One region of the Vallitalea pronyensis genome, then DNA from elsewhere that is predicted to be linked to it. Evidence: riboswitches for the same ligand, from Rfam matches in the RefSeq annotation. Region 1 holds a riboswitch; the other holds the start of a gene.
The links. A riboswitch is a leader RNA that binds a small molecule or an ion and turns the genes downstream of it on or off. The one in region 1 is predicted to bind lysine.

Region 1 (15,356 bases):
TGAACCGTTTATATTCAGTTCACCTCGCCGTGTGTGGGGCGCTTTTATTGAGATGGTCATGGATGGTTCCATCTTCTATCATGTAGGCGTTACCCTTTATGAAACCATTATCAGTTTTGCTCTTGGAACGGTATTGGGTATACTCATTGCTACGCTGCTATGGTGGAATCGGCAACTGTCCAAAATCTTAGAACCCTACTTGGTTGTCTTCAATAGTCTTCCCAAGACTGCATTGGCACCCATTATTATTGTTTGGTTAGGACATAATCAAAAATCCATTATTATTACGGCTCTTACTGTGGCTATTGTGGTAACCATTATTAATGTATTTAATGGCTTTATTCATGTATCCAGTGAAAAAATTAAGTTAATTTACACCTTTAATGGCACAAAAAAAGATGTGCTGACAAAAGTGGTCTTTCCTGCCAATATCGCCAACATTATCAGTACCATGAAGGTCAATATTGGTTTGTCTTTAATCGGTGTGATTATTGGAGAGTTTATTGCAGGTAAGCACGGCCTTGGACATCTTATACTATATGGCAGTCAAGTCCTTAAAATGGATTGGGTAATCATGAGCATTATTATGTTAGCCATGGTAGCTACAGGACTGTATGAACTCATTGTTTTTTTTGAAAAAAGAGTCAATCGACAACCACATCATTTACGGTCAAGAAAACGTCAATTTTTCAAGATGTTTAAACGTAAAAAATAGGGATAGAGCTACTGTTTATCAACATTTAATTGATAATCTTATAATAGCATCAAAAAACAGCCAAGAACCTTCGTCAAGGACAAACTAATTCTTGGCTGTTATCACCACCATATGTTATTTGGAAGGTCAGCTATATATGAGGTACCTTCTTAGTAGGCAATCACAATACCGCCATCATTAGCATAAACACTGGATATACCTCGCATTTCTACAACAAATATATCTTTAAATCCGTATAAGACCTTTGCTTTTTCTTTTATTGCCATGGCACGTTCAACACAGTTACAATGTGCAATCACAAGAAATTTCTCTTCTAAATTTACTTTTTTGTCATCAATTATCTCTATCATTTTATTGATAGCTTTTTTGATGCCTCTTGCTTTTTGCAGCATGATAATCTCACCTTTACCGTTAGATGCTAAGATAAGTTTAATATTTAAGACATTGGCAATAGCCGCTTTTACCAGACTCATACGGCCTGTTTTAACAAGGTTATCTAATTTCTCTAAAACGAATATTGTCTTCATTTCTTTAATATATTGTTCAATGCTGCTAACAATCTGAGAATAGGTTTTACCCATTTTAGCTAAGTAATCCACTTTCAATGTTAATAAGACTTGGCCTGCTGATGCACTTAACGAGTCAAAGACATGAATCTTTTTCTGTCTATTTTCCCCTTCATATATTTCTTTGGCAACCTCAGCACTGTTATAGCTGCCACTCAGTTTACTGGATAAAGTAACAACAAATACATTATCTTCCTTACCTTGGTAAGAATCCATATATTCTGCTGGTGATGGACATGCCGTCTTAGGTATAGCATGACTTAAGTTCATCTTCTTTACAAAGGTTTTTCCATCAAAGGTATCATCATCAATATGACGATCCCCTTCAAATTCAATGGTAAGCGGCACAAGCTTAAGAGACATCTCTTCAATCATCTCTTTATCAACATCACAGCCACTATCTACTATAATTTTGTAATCCACGAAGCATCCTCCTCAATGTAATAACTACGACAAGTAGTATCTATTACTACATACATCATAGCATATCTGTCATGTAATTAAAACCCCTATTTCTATTTACACCCTATTTGTTCATCTTTCTTGGTATCACATATAATTGAACTTGGTTAAATATGATAAAAATTATTAAACATCTGATCCATCACCACTAAATCTTTTATACCTATTAATTCCCGTGTTGAATGCATAGCCAGCATGGGAAGACCCACATCTGCTGCTCTTACTGGCACATAGGAAGAGATAATAGGTCCAATGGTTTTTCCTCCTAATGCCCCAGAACGATTAACAAACTTCTGATAGGGTAGATCTGACGCATCACATAATTGTTGTATAGCAGCCGTTGACTCACAATCTGTGGCATAACTTTGTTTGGCACTAAGTTTTAATACAATACCTTTATTGAGTACTGGGCGGTTTGTTGGGTCATGCTCCTCTTGTGCATTCGGATGAAGGGCATGGGCACCATCTGCTGATATAATAAATGATGTTTCAAACATACGTAAATGTTTGGCTTTACTGCGATTAAGTGCAAGAGAAAGACGTTCCAAAATATTGGCAAATAAGGCCGAATCTGCCCCTGCTTTTGTACCACTGCCAATTTCTTCACTGTCAAAACATGCTGCGATATTAATACCATCATAACACTTGGACTGAATGATGGACCTTAGGCTACCATAGACCATGGCTAAATCATCCAGCTTAGGTGCTTGTAGAAATTCATTATCAAATCCTATCATATGCCCTTCTTCAGCTACATACAGATAGAGATCAAAGTCTAGGATTTCTTGAGCATCTACCTTCATTTCTTCTGCCAGATAATGCAACAAATAATTCTCTTTTTCCAAGGCATCATTGATTTGTCCAACCAATGGTAATGTATGTTTTTGAGGATGTATTTCAACACCTTTGTTTACTTGACGGTTCATATGAATGGCCAAACTTGGTATGGTCAATAACGGTCTCTTAAAATCCACATAGCTTATTTCTGGCTTTAAAGGGTTCTTGGATTTTAAGGCAACCTTACCAGCAATGGATAATGGACGGTCGAACCATGTGGAGAATATAGGTCCTCCATAAACTTCCGTATTTAAACTCATATAACCGTCACTCACTATTTCAGATTTTGGTTTTATTTTAAAGCATGGGCTATCTGTGTGGGATGCAATGATTTTGAAGCCCACATGGTCAATAATCTCTCCCACATCTATAGCAAATAGCGCTGTTGGATAGGGGCTGACATAGTATTTGCCATTTCTCTGTATGTGCCATTCCTGGCCCATTTTTAATTCCCTGAATCCTGCTTCTAAAAGCATACGTTTCCCTTCCATGACACTGTGATAAGGTGATACACTTTTGTTAATAAATGCCAATAAATCCTTGGCATAATCCATTGAATTTTGACGCATTTTAATCATCCTCCATTATCGTATTGATGGTTATCCATAAACTGCCTGTTACTTATTTATATAAAAACGCCAGAGATAGTCTGCGGCTTCTTCTGCATAATCAATGTTAATACGTTTGGCTTTATGTATAGCATATCCTTTTTCTTCCCCACTATCATAAAAATAAAATTGATCGGACAGAAAATCCATGCCATTTTGTTCTTTTGTAAGACCTAAGGCAAGACATAGCTTACCGGGTCCATTGGAAAAATTCTTTTTCTGGTAATTGGTAAGTGTGTCGTATGATTTCTGGTATCGATTCAGACACATCTGCTCTCTATTTTTAACGGGTACGGCTCCTCTTATTAACACGGCGCAAGGGTTACCCGCTTCTTCTGTCACCACATTTAAACAAGCGTACATGCCGTATATCAGATAGATATAAGCATACCCAGCCTCACCCCACATGACTTCTGTTCGAGGGGTTCGCTTACCACCGTAGGTATGACATGCTTTATCATGAATGCCCGTATAAGCTTCCACATCCGTAATCTTGACCACTAAATCAACGCCATTATGGTTATAGACCATGTATTTGCCAAGCAGCTCTTGAGCAACGACTAAGGTATCTCTTTGATAAAAACGTCTATCCAGTTTTTTCATACATCTATCCTCACGCTCTTCTAATCTTCATTCTTTCATTTATCATTTTTCGCATTTTTTTTACTTTATGACATATCCCTCTACCATATTACAATAAAAGCATTGAAAGTTCTACCTCTATTTTGTATCATATAACATAGAGAATGGGTTCATCTATCATACATGCCCATGGAAGGAATGTTAAATCATGATATCTTTTGAAATAACCGATATAAAATGCTTCATGAAAAACCTCTTAAAAGAGCAGATGTTTGATGATTTCGAAGTTTCTGGTGTGGATATTACCACCTTTACAAAGTTCAGTATCACCTGTGATATAAATGATAAATACCTTTCCTCAGATGAAAAAGAAATACTGGATAAGCGTTCCCTGGTCACTTGGTCAGAAATTAAGGATGTTCTATATCACATTATTAAAGGAAATCGGGTACCTACCAAATTTAAAATTATATTTGTCTTACCTAAAGACCGTACCAGACAGCTTGTTGAAAAGAATCAACTGCCAGTCAAAGAAGATGGTGTTCATGGTTTGTTTATCAACATTAATTTTGAAGATGGTCTCCTTAAATGCACCACAGGAACTTCACTTAAAGTTTTCACACTGGATAAAATTCTAGAAAATTATTGGGATGATACGGTTAAAAAGTTTTTTAAAAAGCATGGAATCGCTTTATAACCCCAATTCATGGGAAAAGTACCCGTTACTTTTTCCTTCTTGTTAGCACTCCTCTTAGTTGAGTGCTAGTTTTTTCTTGACAAGTGAAATATTTCGATTTATTATACTATATAAGGTGGATAAGCATCATTGTACATAACACACATCATGATGAAGAAGATTCACCTCCATAACATTAATCCAGGTATGTTGAAGGATTGAACTTACGATGTTGTTTCAGCATATAAATATATATTTACTTAGGAGGCGTTTAAATGAATACAGAAAAAGGTAATCTATCCATTCATAGCGAAAACATATTTCCCATTATTAAGAAATGGCTTTATTCTGATCATGATATTTTTGTGAGAGAGCTTATTTCCAATGGATGCGACGCTATAACAAAATTAAAAAAGTTAGAAGTTATGGGTGAAACCACACTTGCTGATGATAATGTTTTCAAAATTGAAGTGATTGTGGATGATAAGGCAGGAACCCTTACGTTTAAAGACAACGGTATCGGTATGACTGCTGAGGAAGTGAAGCAATACATTAATCAAATTGCATTTTCAGGTGCTGAAGATTTCTTAAGCAAGTATAAGGACAAAGCAAATGAAGATCAGATTATCGGACATTTTGGTCTTGGTTTCTACTCTGCTTTTATGGTAGCGGATCAAGTACAGATTGATACTTTATCCTTCAGTGAAGGTGCACAAGCCGTAAGATGGATGAGTGATGGCAGCAGTGAGTATGAAATGAGTGACGGTGACCGTACAGAAAGAGGTACAACCATCACCCTTACAATTGGTGAAGACAGTAAAGAGTTTTTAAATGAATATACTGTACGCAGTACCATTCAAAAATACTGTTCCCTAATGCCCATAGACATTTTCTTAATGAATCCAAATAAAGAAGAACCTAAAGATGAAAACGGTGAGCCAAAAGAGCCCGCTGAACCTACACCACTTAACGATACACACCCCCTTTATCTTAAAAAGCCTAATGAATGTACCGACGAAGAATATAAAGAATTCTATCGTAAAACATTCATGGATTTTAAAGAGCCATTATTCTGGATTCATCTAAATATGGACTATCCTTTTAACTTAAAAGGTATTTTATATTTCCCTAAATTAGGCAACCAATTTGATACCATGGAAGGGCAAATCAAGCTCTATAATAATCAAGTGTTCGTTGCAGATAACATCAAAGAAGTTATTCCTGAATTCTTGCTATTATTAAAAGGTGTACTGGATTGCCCAGACCTGCCACTGAATGTATCAAGAAGTTTCTTACAAAACGATGGTTTTGTGAAAAAGATTTCTTCCTACATTACCAAGAAGGTTGCTGACAAACTTAATTCCTTATATAAAAACGACAAAGAGTCCTATGAAAAATTCTGGGATGATATTCACCCCTTTATCAAATTTGGTTGTTTAAAAGATGACAAGTTCTTTGATAAAACTAAAGACATTATCTTATACAAAACCACAACAGGTGATTATGTGACGCTTCCTGAATACCTTGAGCGTAATCGCGAGAAGCATGAAAATAAAGTGTACTATGTGACGGATGAATCACTGCAAGCACAGTACGTTAAAATATTTAAAGATCATGACATGGAAGCTGTTATCATGAATACAACCATCGACCAGCCTTTCATTTCTCATATGGAAACGAAAGAAACGGAAACTAAGTTTGCTCGTATCGATGCAGACCTTACGGATACACTAAAAGACGAAGATGACACCAGTGAAGAAGATAACAAGCAGCTTGTAGAAGAAGTACAAGAGATCTTCAGAAAAGCATTAAGCAATGAACAACTGAATGTATCCCTAGAAAACCTGAAAGCTGAAGATATCTCTGGTATGATCCTTTTACCTGAGGAATCTCGTCGTATGCAGGATATGAGTAAAATGTATGGTATGTTTGGTATGGATAATGCCATGATGCCAACTAATGAAAGCCTGCTTCTTAATAAAAAGAATAAATTGGTTAAATATATTATTGATAACAAAGACCATGAAAACACAGCTATCTTCTGTGAACAGATATATGATCTTGCTATGATTAGTCATAAGCAATTGGCACCTGAAGCCATGACTAAATTTATTGAAAGAAGTAATAAAATTCTACAGAAATTAATTTAATGGTGTTTTGGCGTTGACAAATATCACATGAGATGATATGATAATAATCAAATTTAATACGGTATGGTAGAGGCGCATGTTTCATGAGTAAGCAATTGGATTCGTACAGGCGAAAGAGAAGATTGGTAAAAGGGTAACATGCCGAAGAAGAAAATACCTGTTTCTATTTTCTGTCTGGGTATATAGTGAATAACTATATAACTGTCATAGACTAATGATGGCTATGGTGTGCTACTTGTGATTCTTTAATAAAACTCACAGTCGGCATACGTATGCCGACTGTTTTTTATATCTGCCAATACCTACATGAAGCAGCATTATATGTATTAGGGAATGCCCAATAAGAACTCCCCATAATATACTATAGTATCACTATCTTTTGCATACGATAGGTTTAAGAGCTTTACTTATTGATGTTTAGCCCTAAAAAAGATATACTATAGAAGTTGAATATAATAATATACGTTCATGCATGAAGTATTATCACTTTCAGTGAGACGATTAGCGTAAGATAAAACAGGATATACATTGGGAGATTACCTACAATTAAATGATATGACTCTAGAGGAGGTTTTTAAATGGCTATTTTTACAGGATCTGGTGTAGCGATTGTCACACCTTTTACGAAAGATATGCAAGTGGACTATGCAGGTTTAGAAAAACTAATTGATTTTCAATTGGATGGTGGTACAGATTGTATCGTTATCTGCGGTACAACAGGTGAAGCATCCACATTGAACGATGAGGAACATCTAGAATGTATTAAGGTGGCTGTTGATCGTACAAATAAACGTGTACCCGTTATTGCAGGTACCGGCAGCAATGATACAGCTCATGGTATAGAATTATCTAAGAAAGCTGAACAGTTAGGTGTGGATGGTTTGCTTCAAGTCACACCTTACTACAATAAGACAACACAAAAAGGTCTTATTCAGCATTTTACTTCCATTGCAAATAGTGTAAATGTACCCGTAGTCTTATATAATGTACCATCCCGTACAGGTCTTAATATTAATGCTGCAACTGCTGCTGCATTATCTCATGTGGATAATATTGTTGCTATAAAAGAAGCAAGTGGTAATATCACCCATATTACCGATTTGATGCACAAGTGTGAAGGACGCCTTGATCTCTATTCTGGTAATGATGATCAGATAGTACCTCTTCTCTCACTAGGTGGTAAAGGGGTTATTTCTGTTATCGCTAATATGCTTCCACAGGAGACACATGATATTGTCATGAAATACATGGAGGGTGATACAAAAGGCAGTCTTGATTTACAAATGAAACTGCATAATCTGATGGGTGCCCTATTCTGCGAAGTTAACCCTATTCCAGTAAAGACCGCTATGGGTTACATGGGTCTTCCAGCTGGTCCATGTCGCTTACCACTAACAGATATGGAGCCTCAAAACATCCAGATTCTGAAAAAGGCTATGCAAGACTACGGTATCAATATCTAATCCATAAAGCTAACCACTGGGTTCATTTAAGAAGCATCATGCGTCTATGAATGGCTCAGTGGTTCTGTTATAATAAGGTTAGCCTATCGTAAAATTTATTCTATGGATTGACATACATGAAACTAGATATACATGAAGACAAAAATGGTTACATGATGAAAGGAGTATTACAATGACTAGAATTATTATGCATGGTTGTAATGGTAAAATGGGACAGGTGATTTCAGGGATTGTTGCAAACGACCCGGAAACATCCATTGTTGCTGGAATTGATATTTCAGACCATATGGATAATCCCTACCCTGTATATACGCGTATAGAAGATCTTGATGTGGACGGTGATGTAATCATTGATTTCTCTATTGCAAGTGCCGTACCCACTGTACTTAACTATGCAAAGTCAAGAAAAATCCCTCTTGTGCTCTGCACAACAGGGCTTACAGAAGAACAGATTGCTACGGTTAATGAAGCCAGTAAAGAAATTGCTATTCTATTATCAGCTAACATGTCACTTGGTGTTAATCTGCTTCTTAACCTTGTAAAAAAAGCGGCTAAGACATTAACCGGTGCGAATTTTGATATTGAAATTGTTGAGAAGCATCACAATCAAAAGATTGATGCGCCAAGTGGTACTGCTTTGGCTTTTGCAGACTCTATTAATGAGTCACTTAATCATGAGTATACGTATAATTATGACCGTTCCACCAGTCGTGTGAAGCGTGAAGGTCAGGAGATTGGTATTCATGCTGTAAGAGGCGGGACCATTGTTGGGGATCATGCTATTATATTTGCAGGACAAGATGAAGTGGTTGAACTTCACCATAGTGCATTGTCAAAAGATATTTTTGCGGTTGGGGCTGTGAATGCTGCTAAGTTTTTGAGTCAGAAGTGTCAGGGAATGTATGATATGCAGAATGTGATTGAGAATTATTGATTTGTGATATTCAATAACAAAAACTACAAAAATCAAAACGCCCAACGGAAGTATTGTAAAACCATATAGCGTCATCATACTCTCTCGTTGCATTTGTTGCTTTTATCTGTTTAATAAGGTGAGCAACAAGCTGCAAAAGTCGATATGATGACGCTATATGGTTTTTTGTGTTGCTGCCACTTTGATGCCGGTAGAACCGCTTAGTAAGCCTGTAAAGTGGTAATATCTAGTGATTCTATGGAAAACCGTTTTTTTATATTGTTAGCCTTAACTTATAGGATTAGATTACCTGAATTACAAAGTTGGGTGTTATGTAATTAATGGTATTGTAAGTTTTTTGAGATGCTAATGGGATGCTTACATCATGTAGGGATTATTTTACTTTGGTTCCGAATGAAATAATGAGGCATAGTGCTTTTAGGATGGATAGATTGTGTTGATGTTCTTTTATATACTGGGTTATTTTTTCTTCGTCTAGTATATAGGACTCGGCTTCTTCTCGTGATGTGCCTCGGTTCATAAATAAGGTGATTATCTTTTCTTTTTCTTGTGGGGATAGTGTGTGACCATGGTGATTTGCTTGTATGAATTTTTCTTTGGTGGTATGGTAGGAGGCTTGTTTTGGGGTGATAAATTTGACTTTGTCGTTCATGCGTACATCAATATCTGTTAGACCTAGGTCTTGCATGTAGAAGGGTAGTTTCATACCGATAGCATGATCCCGTCCTTCTGATGCCATTTCACAGTGCCATAGTTTATGTAGGGCGTTGTTTTTGCTGAGGGAGTTAAAATGCAGACCATCCAAGTACATACTGGCATTTTCTAAGGCACGATTTATTTCAATACAGATGACTTTGCCGCCAATGGTTACACTACTTATCATTTTCTTTAAGATCTCATAAGGATTGTTTATGTGTCGTAGTACAGCTTGGCAGATAGCTATATCGTAATTTTGATTTGTTGTGACTTGGTTAAAATCACCTTGAATAAAGTGGGTTTTATATGGGCTATCTTTGAAGTTATGCCTTGCTTTGGTAATTAAGGTCTCACTGGCATCTATACCTGTATAGCTGCTCCCCTTAGGTAATAATGGCAGCATAAGTTTGCCTAAATAACCATAACCGCATCCAAAATCAAGGATGCTAACTGGCTGATGAAGCCTCCATACCTGTTGTATAAGGAATGCCATATAATCCTCATTCCATAGTTCATCCCTTGTTTGTTGTAAATATGACAGCTGATTATCCCAGTGTGCTACTGTTTTTGTTGTACGGTAGATGTAATCGCTTTTGAGAGGCTCTAAACCTAACAGTTGGTCTACAGACACCTGAAAGTAGCTTGCAAGCGCTGGCAGTAAGCTGATATCTGGTAGGGTTGTACCATTTTCCCATTTACTGACGGCTTGGTATGTTATACCGAGATAGTCAGCTAATTCACCTTGCGTAATGCCCTTTTCTTTTCTTAATTGAGTAATGGCTAATGTAATCTGCTTCATATTATCCCCTCCTGTACTTTCTAAGTCTATTCTAAAAGATTGTAACAGGATTCACAATAACTTTACTGTGGAATTTATTCAACCAGGGATTTAGTGCTGGTTCATTTCTTTATCTATAAAAGCTTCATATCGTTCCTTTATATCTTTATTTTGATTCATAAAAGCATTAAAACACTCTAGGTGATGTAACAGTTCTGGACGTATATAGTGCTCAATTAGTTCTGTATCTTTAAGAACGCTACCTTGATTCCCTATAAGTTCTAGAAATCTTTCGATGACGTGATGACGATGATAGAGATATTCTCCTAGAATTTTACCTTTTTCAGATAACTCAATGAGCCCATATTTTTCATAGTGGACCAAGTCAAGGGCGTTAAGCTTTTGAACAATCTTGGTGGATGATGATGTGCGCACATTTAATTTTTCAGCAAGTTGATTCATACGTACATAGGGACTATTCATACATAGTCTATAAATCATCTCCATGTAATCTTCCATACTTGGCGTCAACTTCTTTTTTTCACGATCAAGTATTTCATAACCTCGAAAGGTGTGAAAATCAGATAAATGCATCCCTAATCCCCTCCTTCTTATTCAATCTATTATCGCCTATTCAAAATTATGTCTATCATATTCTTTCCTCTTTTTGCCTTGTTAGAAGACCTGGGTTATCTATCACGAATAGCCTTTAATTTGGACTATTTCTTCAAGAAATGCTGTACCCACGAAAAGCAAGCGCTTACTATGTGTATGGGTAAACTGAAACTGTTATACATGATTATAAAAATATCAACAAATAGCCCATATTTAGTACATTATAATGTCTCAATTAATTATCTCGAACAACTTATTTTTTTGTTTAATGCGCTCTATGCCTATCACGTCTAAAGATAATTCAGTATGATAGCATTCACTTAATACAATACTCATCTCTTTTAGTGCGTAAGAACACCATAAGTCATTATTGTATGAAAGTTGCCCATAATGGTCATCTTTTTCATATAATTCCTTAGCTTGATTATAATATTTAAGAGCTTCATCATGATCTATTAGTAAATAAACATCACCTAATAGTTCAATATTCATTGCATAAATATAAGCGAACTTAGGGTCAGTATTTTTATATTGGGCTATTATGCTTTTCTGAAAAGATGCATTATACTGCGCTAATATACTAGCGTATTCATTATGTATATATTTATAATAGTAACAACCTACATTAATTAATGTATTAGCATGGTAATTGCAAGTAAGATAGTTATTAAAAAATAGTTCATTCATATTTCTATAATGCATTCCAATAAGTTGATACATAGATGCTAATTCTTCATACTTGCGTTCACTCAAGAATCGACTTCTACTATTGTTTATAAAATCATCTAAAGCAATTGGATAAATCAAATCATTATCTATAGCTTCTTCAGACCCTTTAATTAATGCATCTAGATAAGCTTTATAATAATCTCTATCTATATTAGTTATATTTTTATTCATTACATTATCACCCACTTATATATTATAAATAGAATTATATATCACCTTGTAGAACTGTACAAGATGGTATAATTTATTTAAATTTCACCTATATCTGATTATTTGAAAGGAAATAAAAAAGCCACAACCATATTATAATGAAAATATATCAAAGATAAAAAATATCTCATAGATAATTTATCTACCTATATTTTTGTTAATGCGTTTCTCAATTATCTCATTCAATCTATTATTACCTATTCAAAATTATGTCTATCATATTTTTAGAAAAAAGAATAGTACGTGCACACATTGAGTTGTACCCTCCATATAGTATTAAAGACAGTTGAAAAAGTTTCTTACGGCTAACTTTTTCAGTTATGAATAATGAAATTAGAGGTGACTCGGTTTATGAATCCATTGATTTCCCTTGATAAACTATCTGTTGGCAAACATGGTACCCTTCGACAATTGCTAGCTGATGGTGTTACAAGAAGGCGACTCCTTGATTTAGGATTAGTGCAAAATACACCTGTTAAGGCCCTTTATAAAAGTCCTGCTGGTGATCCTATTGCTTATGAAATACGTGGTACAGTCATTGCGCTTCGCTCGGAAGAAGCGTCACAGATCATGGTTGAATGTCAAATAGATAAGGAGGAAACAATCTAATGGGACTTACAATCCAATCCACGGGACTTAATACATTAAAAGAACGCTTTGATGTTGACCTGCATTCACCTGATGATGTGGTAATCGCCCTTGCTGGTAACCCTAATACTGGCAAGAGCACTGTTTTTAATGCTTTGACGGGACTTAAACAGCATACAGGAAACTGGCCTGGAAAAACCGTTGTTAACGCCCGTGGTACATTCACACATAAGAGTAAGAACTATGTTGTTATTGACTTGCCAGGTACATATTCTCTCTTATCCAATTCTGTGGAAGAAGAAATTGCTAGGGATTTTATATGCTTTGGTAAACCCCATGCTGTTGTGGTGGTAGCAGATAGCACGTGTCTTGAAAGAAATCTTAATCTTGTTTACCAGATTCTTGAAATTACCAACCAAGTGGTTCTATGTGTGAACCTCATCGACGAAGCTGCCAAAAAAGGCATAACGGTTGATTGCAATGCACTTTCAAGGGAATTAGGAATTCCTGTTATACCTACAAATGCTAGAGAAGGGAAAGGTCTTGATCGTCTAAAAGATACTTTACATACCGTAAGTCATAAGCCTATAACGCATTCACCTGTTACCATCCATTACCCTCCTAGCATTATACAAGCCATTGATGAACTGACGCCTTCTGTTACTGATATTTTAGGAAACAGTGGACTTGATCCTAGATGGACAGCTCTTAGGCTACTTGATGGGGATACAACGATTATCAAGACCATTGAAGCTTATCTTGGCATTACGTTGTCAGATAACGAAACGTTAATGAAAGAAATCCATGCCATGAAAGAAAATCTAATCCATGAGCATGGTCTAGATATGAATCATTTTCGTGAACAGATTGTTCATAGCATTATAAAAAAAGCTGAAAAGACAGCAGCATCCGTTGTGTCCACAAAAGAAAATAAACGTCGTGATTTTGACCGAAAAATTGATAAAGTGATTACCTCTAAGCTGTTAGGGGTGCCTATTATGCTATTGTTGCTTGGTTTAATTTTCTGGATAACCATCATCGGTGCTAATTACCCATCTGGACTGCTATCAAAGCTGTTTTTTAACATTGAAGACCAGTTAACTGCCTTTTTTAACTGGGCAGGTTCACCTGATTGGCTCCACGGTATTCTTGTCCTTGGTTTGTTCCGTACGTTGGGTTGGGTTATTTCCGTTATGCTGCCACCTATGGCTATCTTCTTCCCTCTATTTACCTTGTTAGAAGACCTGGGTTATCTACCACGAATAGCCTTTAACTTGGACTATTTCTTTAAAAAATGCTGTGCCCACGGAAAGCAAGCACTTACCATGTGTATGGGTTTTGGCTGTAATGCAGCAGGTGTTACCTCTTGTCGCATTATTGATTCACCAAGAGAGCGTCTTATTGCCATAATCACCAATAACTTTGTGCCCTGCAATGGCCGTTTCCCAACCCTCATTGCATTAGCTACGATTTTTATTGTTGGTATTGGTAGTAGATTCTCCTCTGTGATTGGAACCCTTGTCATTCTCCTAACCATTATATTAGCTGTCATGATTACATTCGGTATATCAAGACTACTATCAAAAACACTATTAAAAGGCATGCCCTCTTCTTTTACACTGGAATTGCCGCCTTATCGAAAGCCTCAGATTGGAAAAGTCATCGTGCGTTCATTAATAGACCGTACCTTATTCGTACTTGGTCGAGCCATTGTGGTAGCGGCTCCAGCAGGTATTCTTATCTGGGTGCTTCAAAACATAATGTTTGGTGACATCAGTATACTGACCCACTGTGCCAATTTCCTTGACCCATTTGCCTCACTCATTGGTTTAGATGGTTATATCTTAATGGCTTTTATACTTGGATTTCCTGCTAATGAAATTGTTATCCCTATTCTCATTATGAGTTATATGTCCACTGGCGCTATGTTGGAACTTGACAGTTTATCCGCTCTGAAAGATCTGCTGGTGAATAACGGTTGGACTTGGTTAACGGCTGTATGTACCATGCTATTTTCCCTTAACCATTTCCCTTGCGGCACGGCCTTATTGACCATAAAAAAAGAGACGAAAAGTACCAAATGGACCATTCTCTCTTTTATCATCCCTACTGTTACAGGTATTTTAGTTTGTTTTATCGTTGCTCAAGGAGCTCGATTATTGGGTTTAGTATAAGTGGCATAGTAAATGAGGCTGTTTCTATAATAGCCTCATTTCAATTCTCTTCCACTTCACTTTCGCTTTCTTCTTCATATTTTTCTATTTTAGAAATGGACACTTCATAAGCTATTTTACTGATGCTATCTGTTTCACTGACTTTCTTTTGATACTCCCTGCTTTGAATGCGTCCCCATATTTTTATACGGTCACCTACTGTAAATTTTTCTGCAAAACGAGCGTTACGTCCCCAACATATGGAAGGAATATAATCGGATTTATTATATGGGCGATTGACTGCCAGCAATATATCCGTAATTTCACGTCCAAATGGTGTTGTACGATACATAGGCGGTTTACATATGTACCCATCTAAGTATATGTAATTGGGATTACGCTTAATTTCATCTTCATTTAATATATCTATTTCTCGAGCAAAAACAGTTAAAACCAACCTATTTTTGCCATCTATCTGCCTGTTATAAGAGCGAAACTGCCCTTGAAGTTCAACAAATTGCCCTCGCATATCCTGTGTGACATCCAGTAGACGTTCTGATACCATGACAGGAATTTTATCGGAGTTATCGCTTA
Region 2 (15,356 bases), 2.7 Mb from region 1:
AGATCGATCAGAAGAAATCAGGAAGGTTAAAGCATCTGGTCATGTAAGAACATGCGACGTGGTTATCATCGGTGCTGGTATTACAGGATGTGCTATTGCAAGAGCTTTATCCAAGTATCAATTAGACATCATTGTTGTCGACAAAAACAGTGATATTGCCGAAGGGGCCACCAAAGCTAATAATGGTAATATTCATCCCGGTCTTATTGCTAAACCAGGTACATTAAAAGCTAAATTAAATATAAAAGGAAATGCCATGTACACAAAATGGGCAGAAGAACTGCACTTTGCATGTAATAGAACAGGTTCTCTTGGTGTTGTTTATCATCAATCAGAGTGGTACCTTTTGAAGCTTCTTCAATTTATGAAGATAACACGGTTAGGTTATCTCTTTAAACCCCTTAGGCAAGCCATGAAAGTTCCTGGTCTTAAATGGCTAAGTGGTCAAGAAGTTCAAAAACTGGAACCTCACATAGAAGGTAAACCTTGTGGAGCTCTATTGATGACCACCATGGCTATTGTGGAACCTTATGACGTTTGCTTAGCCTTAGCAGAAAATGCTGTCATGAATGGTGTTTCCTACATGTTAGATACAGAAGTTATCGATGTACTTACAGAACATGGACAGGTAAAAGGTGTAATGACCGATAAAGAAGTGATTAGAAGTAAGTACGTCATTAATTGCGCTGGTGTATATGCAGACCATATAGCAGAGATGGCAGGTGATCGCTTCTATACCATTCATCCAAGACGTGGTGCTATTGCCATATTTGATAAGAGTAGAAAAGGTTACTTCAATCGACCCCTTGTTTCCTTTTCACGAACAAGAGGAAAGAAACAACATTCAAAAGGAGGGGGTGCTTGTATGACACCAGAAGGCAACCTTTTATGGGGGCCAACAGCCAAAGAAATTCCTGACAAAGAAGATAAAAGTGTTGAACGTACCGATATGGATTACATACATGCTCTTGGCAATCATGTAACAACGAATGTTAAGCCATCAGAAATTATCACTTTTTTTGCAGGTGTTCGGGCTGCAGACTATAAAGAGGACTTTATCATTAGTATGTCTGAAAAAGTAGATGGCTTCATACATGTTGCAGGTATCCAGTCCCCAGGGTTAGCTTCTGCACCGGCCATTGCAGAAATGGTAGAAGACATGATTAAAAAAGATCAAGGTTGTTTACATAAAAATGTCCATTACAATCCTATACGCAAGCCAAGGGGAAAATTTCGCCATATGAGTCATCAGGAACAGGATGCCCTTATTCAAAAGAATCCTTTATATGGTCATGTTATATGCCGTTGTGAGCTCATTACAGAGGGAGAAATTGTGGATGCCATACATGGTCTGATTCCTGCAACCACTTTGGATGCTGTTAAGCGAAGAACAAGGTCAGGCATGGGAAGATGTCAGGGTGGATTTTGTGGACCAAAAGTGCTTCAAATATTAGCGAGAGAATTACACAAGGAACCCATAGAGATTACATTAAAAGGATCAAATTCCTATGTGCTTCAAAAGGATAATAGAAGGTAAGCAGATGTTGCCATCTTGGTGTGTTTGGAGGGAGTCATGTGAAACATATAACAATTGATGTACTGGTTATTGGTGGAGGTCCAGCTGGTCTTGCAGCAGCGTTAGAAGCCAAGAAACAAGGTGTCCAGGAAGTCATGATTATGGAACGTGATGTTGAATTAGGCGGGATTCTACAGCAGTGTATTCATGATGGTTTTGGTCTTCATCGGTTTGGAAAACGTCTATCGGGCTGTGAATATGCAGAGCGCTTCATCCAACAGGTAAAAGCTCATCACATTCATGTGAAATTAAAGACCACGGTTATTGATATACTTAAGGATAAAACGGTTTTCGCCATGAATGCAGAAGAAGGGATGCTCAAGCTGCAATGCGGTACAATTATTCTTGCTATGGGTTGTCGTGAAAGAACCCGCTCACAAGTATTTATCTGGGGAACACGACCTAGTGGTGTATTGACCGCAGGAACAGTACAACGTTATATTAACATTGAAGGCTATTTACCTGGTAAAAAAGCGGTCATCTTGGGTTCAGGTGATATAGGGCTCATTATGGCAAGACGCATGACATTAGAAGGGATAAGTGTGGAAGGAGTCTATGAGATTATGAAAAGCCCAGGAGGTCTTAAGCGTAATATTAGCCAATGCCTGATAGATTATGATATTCCCATGCATCTTTCAACAACAGTGGTACATATTCATGGCAATAATAAACTTGAAGGTGTAACCGTAGCTGCAGTGGATGATAAAAGGCAGCCAATAGAAGGAACCAGACGATACATCCCATGTGACCTTTTGGTATTAGCCGTAGGTCTTATACCTGAAAACGAGTTGTCAGCAAAGATGGGTATAGAAATAGACCCTAAGACAAAAGGACCCGTTGTGGATGAGAGTTTTATGACATCGGTAGAAGGTGTGTTTGCAGCAGGAAACGTGGTGACGGTATATGACTTAGTTGACGATGTATCCATAACAGGAGAAATCGCTGGGAGAGGTGCAGCTAAGTATTTACAAGGCAAGCTTAATCAAGACACACACTATCAGATGATACATTCCACCAACTTGATTAACTTAGTTGTACCCCAACGTTTTAGAAAAAATAATTTAGAAAACCACTTAACAGTTTATATGCGTGTAAGGGAAGAAATGAAAAAAGTTTACATCCATGGTACGATGAATGATCGGGTATGCTTGCATAAAAAACTAAACATCGTATCACCACCTGAAATGGTCGTGTCTAACATTAAAAAAGAAGATATAAGCGATAAAGGTGATATCACCATGGCTATAGAAAGAGGGTGAAAGGATGAAGCAAGAATTTACATGTATCGTTTGTCCTGTAGGATGCACCCTGACAGTTGATGAAGAAAATCATCAGATCAAGGTTACAGGAAATCAGTGTAAAAGAGGGCTTGAATTTGGTGAAAAAGAATATACAAGACCCATGCGGATACTGACAACTACTGTGAAAATTGAAGGCAGCCTACATAAAAGATTACCCGTTATCAGTAAGGGTGAGATACCTAAGGAACAATTACACCAGTGCCTGCAGGCTCTTTATGAACTCTCCATAAAGGCTCCTATTAAACGAGGCGACATTGTGGTAGAAGATATCTGTCATACAGGGGTAAATATTGTTGCATCTAGAGGTATAGAGCCATTGATTAATGATTAAACTCTAAACTACCAGCTTAGTTGGTAGTTTTCTCATGAAGATTCCTGTTCATGAATGGCATACATATTTTTGCAAATCCGTTTTCCTGATGCCGTTTTGAAAATATTACCGTATGTGGCAGTGATTGCAGACTTACTGAAATCATCTTCAAACATATTCACAAGAAAATCTGCTTCAATTAATATCTGATAATCCATACCGTCTATATGGGCATAGGTATGATGATGTCCTACCAGGTAGCAAACCCGTGCTATAATGGAAGCATCTACACCTAATACAGTTAACATGTCTTTCGCCACAGCAGGTCCTTCCTCTTCTTGAAGTTTCCCATGGCATTTCCCGTACTTCTCTTCTGCAACTTTAATCCCTATATCGTGGACAATAGAGGCTATTTCTAAAACAAATTGAGTAGATTTATCTAATTGTTCAAGTTCGCCTATTTGTTTAGAAAAACTGTGAACTTTTATAAAATGATGGATGCGTTTAGGATCGCCCGCGTAGTAGGCTGTCATTTTTTGCAGTAAATGATTGATGATACTCATGCTCTTCCTCCTTAGATCATGTGTAAGTCATTATTCCTTACTCATACTATTTTAAGTGAATACGTCAACAATGTGTATGACTATTGTATTACAACCCATGAAAACTTTCAACTGGTAACCCGTGATTGAATAAGGGCTCAGGTCTGAAAGCGAATAGACATCCATCCATGAAATGTGGTAAAATACTCTTATCTATTATCGGTTGTCCATGGAAAAATCTTGCTATGGTCCGATAAATTGGTACATCATTGATTTTTATTATTAATGGATTACCAATATGTATAGGAGGTCGTAACATGCAATATAACCCATCAATACCTGTATATATACAGATAAAAGATGACATTATTCACAAAATACGCGAAGGTGTATGGAAAGAAAATGAAAAGATTCCTTCAGAAGTGAAGTTTATGGAGGAATATGGAGCAGGGAGAGGAACCATTCGAGAAGCCATTCGACTCATTATTGATGAGGGCTATTTATATATAAAAAAAGGCATTGGTACGTTTGTGGCCCAGAAGGAAGTTGGTATATCCATTGAACCCTTTGTTAGTCTGACTTATTTTATTAAAATGAGAGGATTGGATATACACACAAAAGTGTTAGCAGTTGAAGAAAAAATCATGGATCAGGCTACATCCAAGGAAACGGGTATTCAAGCAGGTACACCATGCTTATTTGTTAAACGCATACGTATGATGAAGAATCAGCCCATTGGTTTAGAGATATTTCACTTCGTTTATGAAGCACATACACGCTATCAAGATTTTGATTTTACTCAAGGGATCTCTCACTACCTATTCCATGACTGTCAATTAACAGTAAGTAAAATGAACATGGACATGGAACTGGTTGAAGCTTCCGGAGAAGGTAAGCAGCTTTTAGAATTAGGTGATAGCAGTATGATGCTGGTATCCAATCGTATCGTTTATATCAATGCTAATCAAGACATACTCTATCACTTAACCTTTGTTTGTGGTGAAGAGCTTAGTCAAATTGGTCTTGATAAGTTTGTGTAAATAAAAACATGTTTCATTCTGTAGAATGAAGTGTTATAATGGGGGCATGAACTTAATACTGAAAGGATGAATAAGCTTGACTTTATATGAACAATGGAAAGATATTGCCTATGTAGAACGTACACAGGAAGAATATGACGCTTTTTGGAGTGATTACTTAGCAAAAGAGCAGAAGAATTATGAGCATATCTTAGAGAACAAAGATGAGAAAATTAGCGGGACTTTTGCTGAACTTGCAGAGCTTTTTAACATGGACTTGGTTACATTTGCAGGTTTCTTAGATGGCATTAACACAAGTTTAGTCAATACACTGGATTTAGATAGTCTAACGGAAGAAAGTCCTTTGGACTTAGCTATAGATATGGAGAAGTTATATTACAACATGCTTGATGCAAAAGCAGACTGGTTATATACGCTTCCTCAGTGGGACACAATTTTAACAGAGCAAAAGCGAAAAGAGATTAAAAAGTCCTACAATCAAACAAAGATTGTTGTAAAAGGTAAGAAAATTGGACGTAATGAACCTTGCCCATGTGGCAGTGGTAAAAAATATAAACAATGTTGTTTAAATAAACAATAGCAATAGGCAAACACCCTAGAGAAATGCAGGGTGTTTGTTTTATGATTAGTCATGTTAAAAAGAAGCCACCTCACTGTCACATGAGTATGAAATTATCCATACCTCTGTGAAATAAGATAGCTCCTTTTATTTATGTGTATAAAATAGAGGAGGCTATTTTAACAACATGTATTGCGTGTCTAACACATTACTGGTTTAATAATTTTTCCACCTCTTTTACAAGGTTCTTAGGACGTTTCATTGGATGATAGCGATTAACAATTTGACCATCAGGTCCAATTAAAAACTTAGTAAAATTCCAAGGTATTTTTTTCCCACCTGTTTCTTTGACAAGGTATTGATAAAGTGGATGCGCTTCATCACCGTTGACATCTATTTTTGCAAACATTGGGAAAGTCACACCAAAGTTCAGTCGGCAGAACTCTTGAATCTCTTCATTGCTGCCAGGTTCTTGTTCCTTAAATTGATTACAAGGGAATCCAAGAATAACGAATCCTTTATCTTGATATGCCTCATAGAGTTTTTCTAAGCCGTCGTATTGTTTTGTAAAGCCACACTTGCTGGCTACATTGACAATAAGGATAACCTTTCCCTTATAAGTTTCCAGAGATACTTGATCCCCTTGAATAGTCTCTACATTAAAATCGTATATTGACATATAATCACCTCTAACTTTATTTTCTTATTCATCTTATAGGAAAGTTCTAATTTAACAAATGAGATAGAAGCGTTCTCATTTGTGCTAAGGAAACTTTCCTAACGAAACAACTTGCTTCGCAAAACGCGACATAGTCGCTTTGTTCTATGAATGGATTATGTATGTATTATGTAGGTCTAAATGACATAATAGGATAGCTAAGTAAAGAGTTTATGTGTTTATTTAATAATATAATATATTATATAATAATAATTGTCAAGTGATAATTGATAAAAATAATTGTGTTTATCCAGGATACCTGACAACATATGAATATTAAGAAATAGGTTTATTACAATTAATTTAGTAAAGATCGTTTAGAAAAGAGATGGGGAATCCATAGACCTCCACAGTTATAGAATATAAAGCGAATTGAATATTTGCTAAATAAAAATAAAAATTATTTCAAAATTATTAGTAATAATAGAAGTAATTGACAAATAATTGAATATAAAAATAGAAAATGCTAATATAAAGTCATAACCGTTATATTAACTAATATAATTTATTATATACCATGATTTATAAGTGAATATAACCATGAATAGAGGCGCAAAGGAAGGGTAGTCTTTAAGTGCTAAGGAGATGAACCTCTGAAATTAAAGACGAAGGGTCACTTTGCCGAAAGGGTATACGGGTTCATAAGTATACGCTTGGTGATAAGAATAATGCCTTATCACTGCCATCAACCTATGATTGATAGCCAATAGGATAATGGAGAGCTATTTATGTTATGAAATAAGATTTCATACATAAATGGCTTTTATTTATGCACTGAAATTTTATTTTCAGTGTTTTTTTGTCTTTAAAACAGTCTTTAATCTTAAGAAGGAAAGGGTGAAGGATATGAAGGTAACCATACGTTTACGCATGAGCATGCATGATGCACATTATGGAGGAAATTTAGTGGATGGTGCTAAGATGTTACAGCTTTTTGGGGATGTTGCAACAGAATTGCTCATACGTCACGATGGCGATGAAGGCTTATTTCGAGCTTATGACAACGTAGAATTTCTAGCACCAGTCTATGCTGGAGATTACATAGAATGTGAGGGAGAGATAACCTCATGTGGCAATTCCTCACGAAAAATGACCTTTGTAGCTAAAAAAGTCATTGCTCTTAGACCTGATGTTAATGATTCAGCAGCTGATGTATTGGAAGAACCCGTCATTGTGTGTAAAGCCAGTGGAACCTGTGTTGTTCCAAAAGATAAGCAAAGAAAGTAGGGGTGTTATATGGAGAAGTTAGTGATTACAGCAGCGATATGTGGAGCTGAAGTGACCAAAGAGCAAAATCCAAGTGTTCCTTATACGGTAGAAGAAATTGTCAGAGAGGCAAAATCGGCATACCATGCAGGTGCCAGCATTATTCACTTACATGTGCGTGAAGATGATGGTACACCCACACAGGACAAAGAACGTTTTGAAGTATGTATAAAAGCCATTAAAGAAGCCTGTCCGGATGTGATTATCCAACCTTCAACAGGCGGGGCTGTTGGGATGAGTAACGAAGAAAGACTTCAACCTACTTTATTAAAACCAGAAATGGCATCTTTGGATTGTGGTACATGTAATTTTGGCGGGGATGATATTTTTGTTAACACAGAAAATACCATTATTGAATTTGCCAATACCATGAATAAGATGGGCATTAAGCCTGAGTTGGAGGTTTTTGACAAAGGTATGGTGGATATGGCACTTCGTTTACATAAAAAAGGATACATCAAAGTACCTCTCCATTTCAATTTTGTTCTTGGCGTTAATGGAGGGATTGCAGCTACACCAAGGGACCTGGTGTTTTTAGCAGGAAGTATACCAACAGATGCCACATATACCGTAACAGGTATAGGAAGACATCAAATAAGTATGGCTACATTAAGCATGGTTATGGGTGGTCATGTAAGGGTAGGGTTTGAAGATAATCTCTATCTAAAAAAGGGTGTTTTAGCTAAGTCCAATGGGGAATTAGTTGAGAAAATTGTACGTATAGCTGAAGCCTTAGGCAGAGAAATAGCAACACCAGAAGAAGCCCGATGTATACTGGGTTTATCATAGATAGAGAAAGTAAAATTTTTAAAGATTACGGTAGTTATGGCATGTGTTGCATGTACTGCTAATTTAAAAAAATATAACGGGGGAAGGTGAGTACGTGAGTAAAGTAGTGGGTAAACAGGACCTAATACCATTGATGCAAGATGGATTGGTTATCATGATTGGAGGTTTTTTGGCTTGCGGTACTTCGGAGAAAATGATTGACTTTATCATTGAACAAGGTATCAAAGATCTGACCATTATCAGTTCAGATACCAGTTTTGTAGATAAGGGAACAGGCAGGCTGATCGCTAATCGGCAGGTAAAAAAAGTGATTGCATCCCATATCGGAACCAATCCAATGACCGGTCAATTAATGAATAGTGGTGACATGGAGGTTGAATTAGTCCCTCAAGGTACGCTGGTAGAGAGAATTCGAGCAGGAGGCTATGGCTTAGGCGGTGTGCTGACACCGACAGGGGTTGGTACCATGGTAGCTGAAGGAAAAGAAGTGATGACCATTAATGATAAAGACTATTTACTTGAAATGCCTTTAAAAGCGGATATAGCCATTTTAAGTGGCAGTGTGGTGGATTCCTTTGGCAATACTTTATACAAAGGTACAACAAGGAACTTCAATCCCATAATAGCTATGGCAGCGAAACATGTTATTGTGGAAGCGGACCAATTGGTTGAACCAGGTGATATTGACCCAGAATACATTATGACACCAGGGGTGTTAGTAGACTATATCATAAAGGGGGGGCATGATGATTGATAAGAATCTAGGTAAACAAATCATTGCTCGTCGGGTTGCAAAGGAATTACAACATGGTCAGCTAGTGAATCTGGGTATTGGCCTTCCCACAAAAGTTGCTAACTATATTCCAGAAGGCGTTGAAGTCATTTTTCAATCGGAAAACGGTATGGTAGGCATGGGCAAAGTAGCAGCAGAAGGACAAGAAGATGAACGTATCATTAATGCTGGTGGTGACCCTGTAACCATACTTCCTAATGGCGCCTATTTTGATTCGGCTATGTCTTTTGGTTTAATTCGGGGCGGTCATGTGGATTTAACCGTTCTTGGTGCTTTACAAGTGGATGCAAAAGGTAATCTAGCCAGCTGGATTATACCTGGAAAACTTGTACCAGGTATGGGTGGCGCCATGGATTTAGTTACTGGTGCTAAGAAAGTTATTATTGCTATGTTACATACGGCTAAGGGGAAACATAAGATTCTTGAAGCATGTACACTACCTTTGACTGCAAAAGGTGTAGTGGACTTGATCGTGACAGAACTTGGTGTGATGAAAGTGACATCGGATGGGTTGGTACTCCAAGAGATTCATCCAGATGTGACCATAGAGGATGTCCAAGAAGCTACTGGATGTGCATTAACAGTGGCTGAAGATTTAAACATAATGGATGTTCAAATAAATATTTAGGTGAAAGGATGATGAAAAGATGAGAGGTTGCAAATATGGCACACATAGAGTGATTGAACCTAAGGGGGTATTACCACAAGCAGCACAAAAAATATCTAACGATATGACCATTTTTGATAATGAGATGTTAATACAGGTTCAAGCATTGAACATTGATTCAGCCAGTTTTACACAAATTAAAGAGACTTGTGGAGGCGACGAAGAAAAGATAAAAGCCATGATTATGGGCATTGTGAATGAACGAGGCAAGATGCAGAATCCTGTCACAGGTTCAGGCGGTATGTTAATCGGTACAATCAAAGCCATTGGAAAAGACTTAACAGACCGGGCTCTAAAAGTGGGGGATAAGATTGCATCTTTAGTTTCGCTTACGTTGACGCCCCTTAAAATAGAAGAAATTACTGCTATTAAAATGGGTATTGATCGGGTTGAGATTATTGGAACAGCCGTTTTATTTGAAAGCGGTATTTATGCTAAATTGCCTGATGATATGGAAGAAACCTTAGCACTAGCAGCCCTTGATGTAGCAGGTGCACCAGCTCAAACAAGAAAGCTTGTGAAAAAAGGGCAGACGGTTCTTGTTCTTGGAGCCAATGGTAAATCTGGCTTATTATGCTGTTATGAAGCTAAGAAGCAAGTAGGTGAAGAAGGTCAGGTTATTGGTCTTGTAAGAAGTGAAAATAAGAAAAAATTCTTAGAGGAAACAGGTTTATGCCATGACGTGATTATTGCCGATGCAACCAATCCTATTCAAACATTAGAAGAAGTCCTAAACGTGACAAATGGCAAAGAAATTGATGTGGCCATTAACTGTGTGAATGTACCCAATACAGAAATGTCTACGATTTTACCCGTTCGTGAAGAAGGTATTGTCTATTTCTTCTCCATGGCAACAAGTTTTACAAAAGCGGCTCTTGGTGCTGAGGGCGTTGGCAAAGACGTGCATATGATTATTGGTAACGGTTATTCTCTAAACCATGCAGACATTACGTTAGATGATTTACGTGAATCCAAAGTGATTCGTGATATTTTTGAAAAATTATACCTATAAGCTAAATGCGAACGTATAAGAAACCCTGTAAAGATTAAAAATATGTAACCATAACAGAGGAGGTATGTTGAATGGGCAAGGGTGAAGTAGGTGTGTCCATTCAACATATGCAGGTAGCGTTCTTAATACTTTAAAAAATAATGATAATAGCGGGGTGTGAAATGAATAATAGTAAAAAGCATGCATATTATAGTCACGTGAGCGACGAAGACTGGAATGATTGGAAGTGGCAGATGCGAAACAGGGTCAAGAAACTAGAAGACCTTAAGCAATATTTACCACTTAATGCATCGGAAGAAGAAGGGATTAAACGTTGTCTCCAATCCTTAAGAATGGCAATTACACCATATTATTTATCGCTGATTGATCAACATAATGAGCATGATCCAGTACGTAAGCAAGCAGTACCAATGAGCCTCGAACTGCATACAACCAAAATGGATTTTATTGATCCTTTATCAGAAGATGCCCATTCACCAGTTCCAGGTTTGGTTCATCGTTATCCAGATAGAGTGTTATTGCTTATTACAGACCAATGTGCCATGTATTGTCGTCATTGTACAAGAAGACGTTTTGCTGGACATCAGGATGAGGCACTTCCAACCAGTCGTGTAGACCGGGCAATTCAGTATATTGCAGATACCCCTAGTGTTCGGGATGTTCTTTTATCGGGTGGGGATGCACTGCTCATGTCCGATGATAAACTAGAAGCCATCATAAAAAAATTAAGGGCTATCCCTCACGTAGAAGTGGTACGTATCGGTACAAGAACACCCGTGGTGATGCCTCAAAGGATTACAGATGATCTTGTAAACATGTTAAAAAAATACCATCCTATCTACGTGAATACTCACTTTAATCACCCAAATGAAATCACAGTGGCATCAAAAAATGCTTGTGAAAAGTTAGCCAACGCAGGGATTCCCCTTGGTAATCAATCCGTCTTGCTAAAAGGTGTGAATGATTGTGTCCATGTCATGAGAAAACTGGTAAACGAGTTAGTGAAAATTAGAGTAAAGCCCTATTATCTCTATCAGTGTGACTTGACAGCAGGTATTGAACATTTTAGAACTTCTGTGGCTAAGGGTATTGAAATTATGGAAGGACTTCGTGGGCATACATCAGGTTTTTGTGTACCGACCTATGTCATTGATGCTCCAGGTGGAGGAGGCAAAACACCCGTTATGCCCAATTACCTCATATCCCATGGCCATCAAAAAGTGGTGCTTAGGAATTTTGAGGGGGTTATTACCACCTATAAAGAACCTGAACATTATGAACCGGGATGTCAGTGTGAGGTCTGTCGTGGAGAAGCCTCCCGCCATCTTGTAGGAGTTGCTGGTTTGCTATCCTGTAATGAAAAGTCCATGATGGAGCCTGAAGGTTTAGAGAGAAAATTAAGAGGGTATGTTCAGGATGAAAAGATTGCTTTGCAAGCTAACGGATTATAAAAGTGTTGCCATTATAGGTATGGGGAAGAATGTGGGTAAAACCACTTTGCTTAATTTTTTATTAAATAAGGCTAGGGGTACATGTACACTTGGCCTTACTTCTATTGGCCGAGATGGCGAGGCTATAGACGTTGTTACAGGGACTAAAAAACCCCGAATATGGGTGTACAGCGGCACCATCATGGCAACGGCTCACCAATGTGTAAGCATGAGTGATATAACGTTGGATATCATGGCAACGACAGGTATGAATACACCTATGGGGGAAATTATCATTGTCAAAGCCTTAACTGATGGGTACATTGAATTGGCAGGGCCATCCGTTAATCAACAGCTTCAAAAACTTTATGATACACTGATTTCCTTAGGGTGTACCACCGTGCTATGTGATGGCGCTATATCAAGAAAGACATCAGCTTCACCAGCTATCACTGAAGCCGCTATTCTCAGTACAGGGGCTTCTGTTCATGAAGACATGAGGCTGGTAATAGAAGATACCGTTCATGTTGTTCGTTTGTTAAGCATACCCATGACAAAAGATGATAACGTAAGAGAAATTGCTCAGCAATATGAGGATAAGAAGGTCATCATTATTGACCAAGACAATCATGTTAAGCCCTTATCCCTGGTAACTGCCTTGTCATCCATGGATAGTATTCTTGAACAGCTTCATGCCCGTTCAAAATATATACTGATTAGAGGGGTTCTAACGGATGATATGTTAAAGCGAATCATGACAGGTACCAAAAAAGCCATGACGGTAATCGTTGAAGATGGAACCAAGTTAATGCTGTCTTGTGACTTGTATGAACGGTTTATGAAAAGTGGTGGAAGAATAGACGTCTTGCACTCCATCAATCTTATTGGCGTCTCCATTAATCCTGTATCACCTGACGGTTATACGTTTGATTCAAAAGCGTTCAAAGAAGAATTGGCTGGACGTATTTCTGTACCTGTTTTTAATGTCTATGACAGTGATTTTGAAGTAAGGGGTGATGATCATACAAGCAATGGATAAACGTTTAGGTGAAGATGTAGGTCTCCCTTATATCTTAGATGAGCTACGTGTTATATCGCCTTATGGAAAATATGCAAAATCAATGTTACAGCTCTATCAACCCCAAGAAAAGGCATGTTTAATCAAGGCGTTAAATGATGTTGAAACCATGATGCAAAGTTTACTAAAGGAGAAACATATATGGACCTCCATAGAAACTGTCATGGCAAAATTAAAAGATGTCAAGCTGTTAATCAAAAACTTTACGGTTCAAAAAGTACTTGATGATGTGGCGTTGTTTGAGATTAAACATGTTGCCATGCTTATGGAGGACATAAGCGCTTATTATAAGCAGTTAACAGTATCAACGGATATAAGACTCACGAGTATGAAAGCCCTAATTGATCTCCTTGATCCACAGAATAAGGGCATACAGAGTTTTTATATCTATGACCACTATGACCCAGAGCTTAGCCCTATTAGAAAAGAGAAAATCCGTATAGAAAAAGAGATATTCGCTGAGGATAATCCACAAAAAATTGAGGTTCTAAAAGAACAGCGATTAGCACTTGTCGTACAGGAAGATAAGCTTGAAACAGCCATTAGAAAACAATTGAGTGCTAAAATATATGCCTTTAAAAACAAGTTATTATATAATATGGACACCATTGGCCGTTTGGATTTATTGAGAGCCAAAGGCGCGTTAGCCATACACTATAAGGCAACAAAACCCATAATAGAAGATGGACTAAAGGTGCAGATAAAAGATGCAAGACACCCAGAAGTCATGGCTTATCTTGAAAAAAGAGGGAAATCTTTTGTACCCATTAGCATGCAGTTAGTAGAAGGCGTAACCATCTTAACAGGGGCCAATATGGGGGGCAAAAGTGTGGCACTCAAAACCATGATACTCAATATCCTTCTTGCCCATATGGGGTTCTTTGTATTTGCTGGTGAGTTACGCTTCGGGTTATTTGAGTATATTTGTTTTGTTTCTGATGATATGCAGTCCATAAGCCGAGGCATTAGCACCTTTGGGGCGGAGATACTTCGTATTAACGCAATGGTTGAGGGCATAAAGCAGGGGAAAAGTTTCGTAATTCTTGACGAGTTTGCAAGGGGAACAAATCCCCATGAAGGTGCATTGCTTGTACGTGCACTATGCAAGTATCTTAAAGAGCAGCATGCCATTAGTTTATTGGCGACTCACTATGATGGCATAGTGGATAAGGGGATGACCCATTATCAGGTTATTGGACTTAAGCATATGGACAAAGCTGCTTTAAGAGCAATGATAGGCAGTGATCCTGAAAAAGCTATTGGGCATATTCAAGATAAGATGAATTATAATTTGGAATGGGTCAGTGAAGAGGCTGGTGTGCCTCAGGAAGCGTTAACTGTAGCCGAATTATTGGGGCTTGATGCAGGTATTATTACCATTGCCAGAGAGCTTGGAAACATGGAATAAATGATTTAATTATCCATACTAATAAAAAAAGCATTTTCAGAGAGAACCAAATGCATAACGTCTATAATCGGTTAAAATTAAGAGAATGAAAGCAGGTGGTGGGTGTGACGAGTAAATTACATCTAAATGAGACATTAGTGGCAGAATCAAGAACTGCTGCTAAAGAAATAGCCCATGAGACCCAGAGGTTTATTGAAAAACATACAACGGTTTCCGTTGAAAGAACCATATGTCGTCTTCTAGGTATAGATGGTGTGAATGAGGCCATGGTACCTCTTCCAAATATTGTTGTGGACCATATTATGGAAAGCGGCAGCTTAGGTCTTGGAGCTAGTATGTATATTGGAAACGCCATGATGACTTATGATCTGACACCTCAAGAAGTTGCGGAAAAAGTAGCTTCAGGTGATTTGGATCTTGTGCATCTACCCATGAAAGATGCTTTTGATATAAAAGTTGCCATTAACCAGTGTGCTAAAAAAATGGTAGAGAAAATCCAAAAAAATAGTCAAAAAAGAGATACTTATCTTGATGCTTACGGCGATAAGACAGAACCTTATCTCTACGTCATTGTAGCCACAGGTAATATTTATGAAGATATAACACAAGCCGTTGCAGCAGCTAAGCAGGGAGCAGATGTCATCGCTGTTATTCGTACAACAGGACAGAGCTTGTTGGATTATGTACCCTATGGTGTGACCACTGAGGGCTTTGGAGGCACTTATGCCACACAAGAGAATTTTCGTCTAATGCGAGAGGCATTGGATCAGGTATCAGAAGAGTTAGGCCGCTACATTAGGCTGTGTAACTATTGTTCCGGTTTATGTATGCCAGAAATAGCTGCTATGGGTGCCATAGAGCGATTAG

Region 2: another riboswitch for lysine. It lies ahead of kal (3-aminobutyryl-CoA ammonia lyase); the one in region 1 lies ahead of dapA (4-hydroxy-tetrahydrodipicolinate synthase).

The regions. Positions count from the first base shown of each region.
Region 1 is NZ_CP058649.1:1,614,737-1,630,092, reverse strand. It holds gene HZI73_RS06825 (ABC transporter permease) at 1-715, shown strand, start outside; gene HZI73_RS06820 (DegV family protein) at 865-1,704, opposite strand; gene HZI73_RS06815 (M18 family aminopeptidase) at 1,851-3,149, opposite strand; gene HZI73_RS06810 (DNA-3-methyladenine glycosylase) at 3,198-3,791, opposite strand; gene HZI73_RS06805 (DUF5721 family protein) at 4,015-4,467, shown strand; gene htpG (molecular chaperone HtpG) at 4,722-6,596, shown strand; lysine riboswitch at 6,656-6,838, shown strand; gene dapA (4-hydroxy-tetrahydrodipicolinate synthase) at 7,175-8,059, shown strand; gene dapB (4-hydroxy-tetrahydrodipicolinate reductase) at 8,232-8,993, shown strand; gene HZI73_RS06785 (methyltransferase domain-containing protein) at 9,367-10,488, opposite strand; gene HZI73_RS06780 (metal-dependent transcriptional regulator) at 10,579-11,061, opposite strand; gene HZI73_RS06775 (hypothetical protein) at 11,314-11,982, opposite strand; gene HZI73_RS06770 (FeoA family protein) at 12,373-12,630, shown strand; gene feoB (ferrous iron transport protein B) at 12,630-14,783, shown strand; gene HZI73_RS06760 (single-stranded DNA-binding protein) at 14,824-15,356, opposite strand, start outside.
Region 2 is NZ_CP058649.1:4,315,285-4,330,640, reverse strand. It holds gene HZI73_RS18075 (FAD-dependent oxidoreductase) at 1-1,537, shown strand, start outside; gene HZI73_RS18070 (NAD(P)/FAD-dependent oxidoreductase) at 1,576-2,835, shown strand; gene HZI73_RS18065 (DUF1667 domain-containing protein) at 2,840-3,208, shown strand; gene HZI73_RS18060 (HD domain-containing protein) at 3,241-3,750, opposite strand; gene HZI73_RS18055 (GntR family transcriptional regulator) at 4,047-4,769, shown strand; gene HZI73_RS18050 (SEC-C metal-binding domain-containing protein) at 4,846-5,349, shown strand; gene HZI73_RS18045 (glutathione peroxidase) at 5,537-6,007, opposite strand; lysine riboswitch at 6,584-6,779, shown strand; gene kal (3-aminobutyryl-CoA ammonia lyase) at 6,893-7,273, shown strand; gene kce (3-keto-5-aminohexanoate cleavage enzyme) at 7,283-8,101, shown strand; gene HZI73_RS18030 (CoA transferase subunit A) at 8,196-8,855, shown strand; gene HZI73_RS18025 (3-oxoacid CoA-transferase subunit B) at 8,845-9,522, shown strand; gene kdd (L-erythro-3,5-diaminohexanoate dehydrogenase) at 9,542-10,573, shown strand; gene kamA (lysine 2,3-aminomutase) at 10,735-12,024, shown strand; gene kamB (lysine 5,6-aminomutase reactivase subunit KamB) at 11,990-13,042, shown strand; gene kamC (lysine 5,6-aminomutase reactivase ATPase KamC) at 13,020-14,489, shown strand; gene kamD (lysine 5,6-aminomutase subunit alpha) at 14,594-15,356, shown strand, end outside.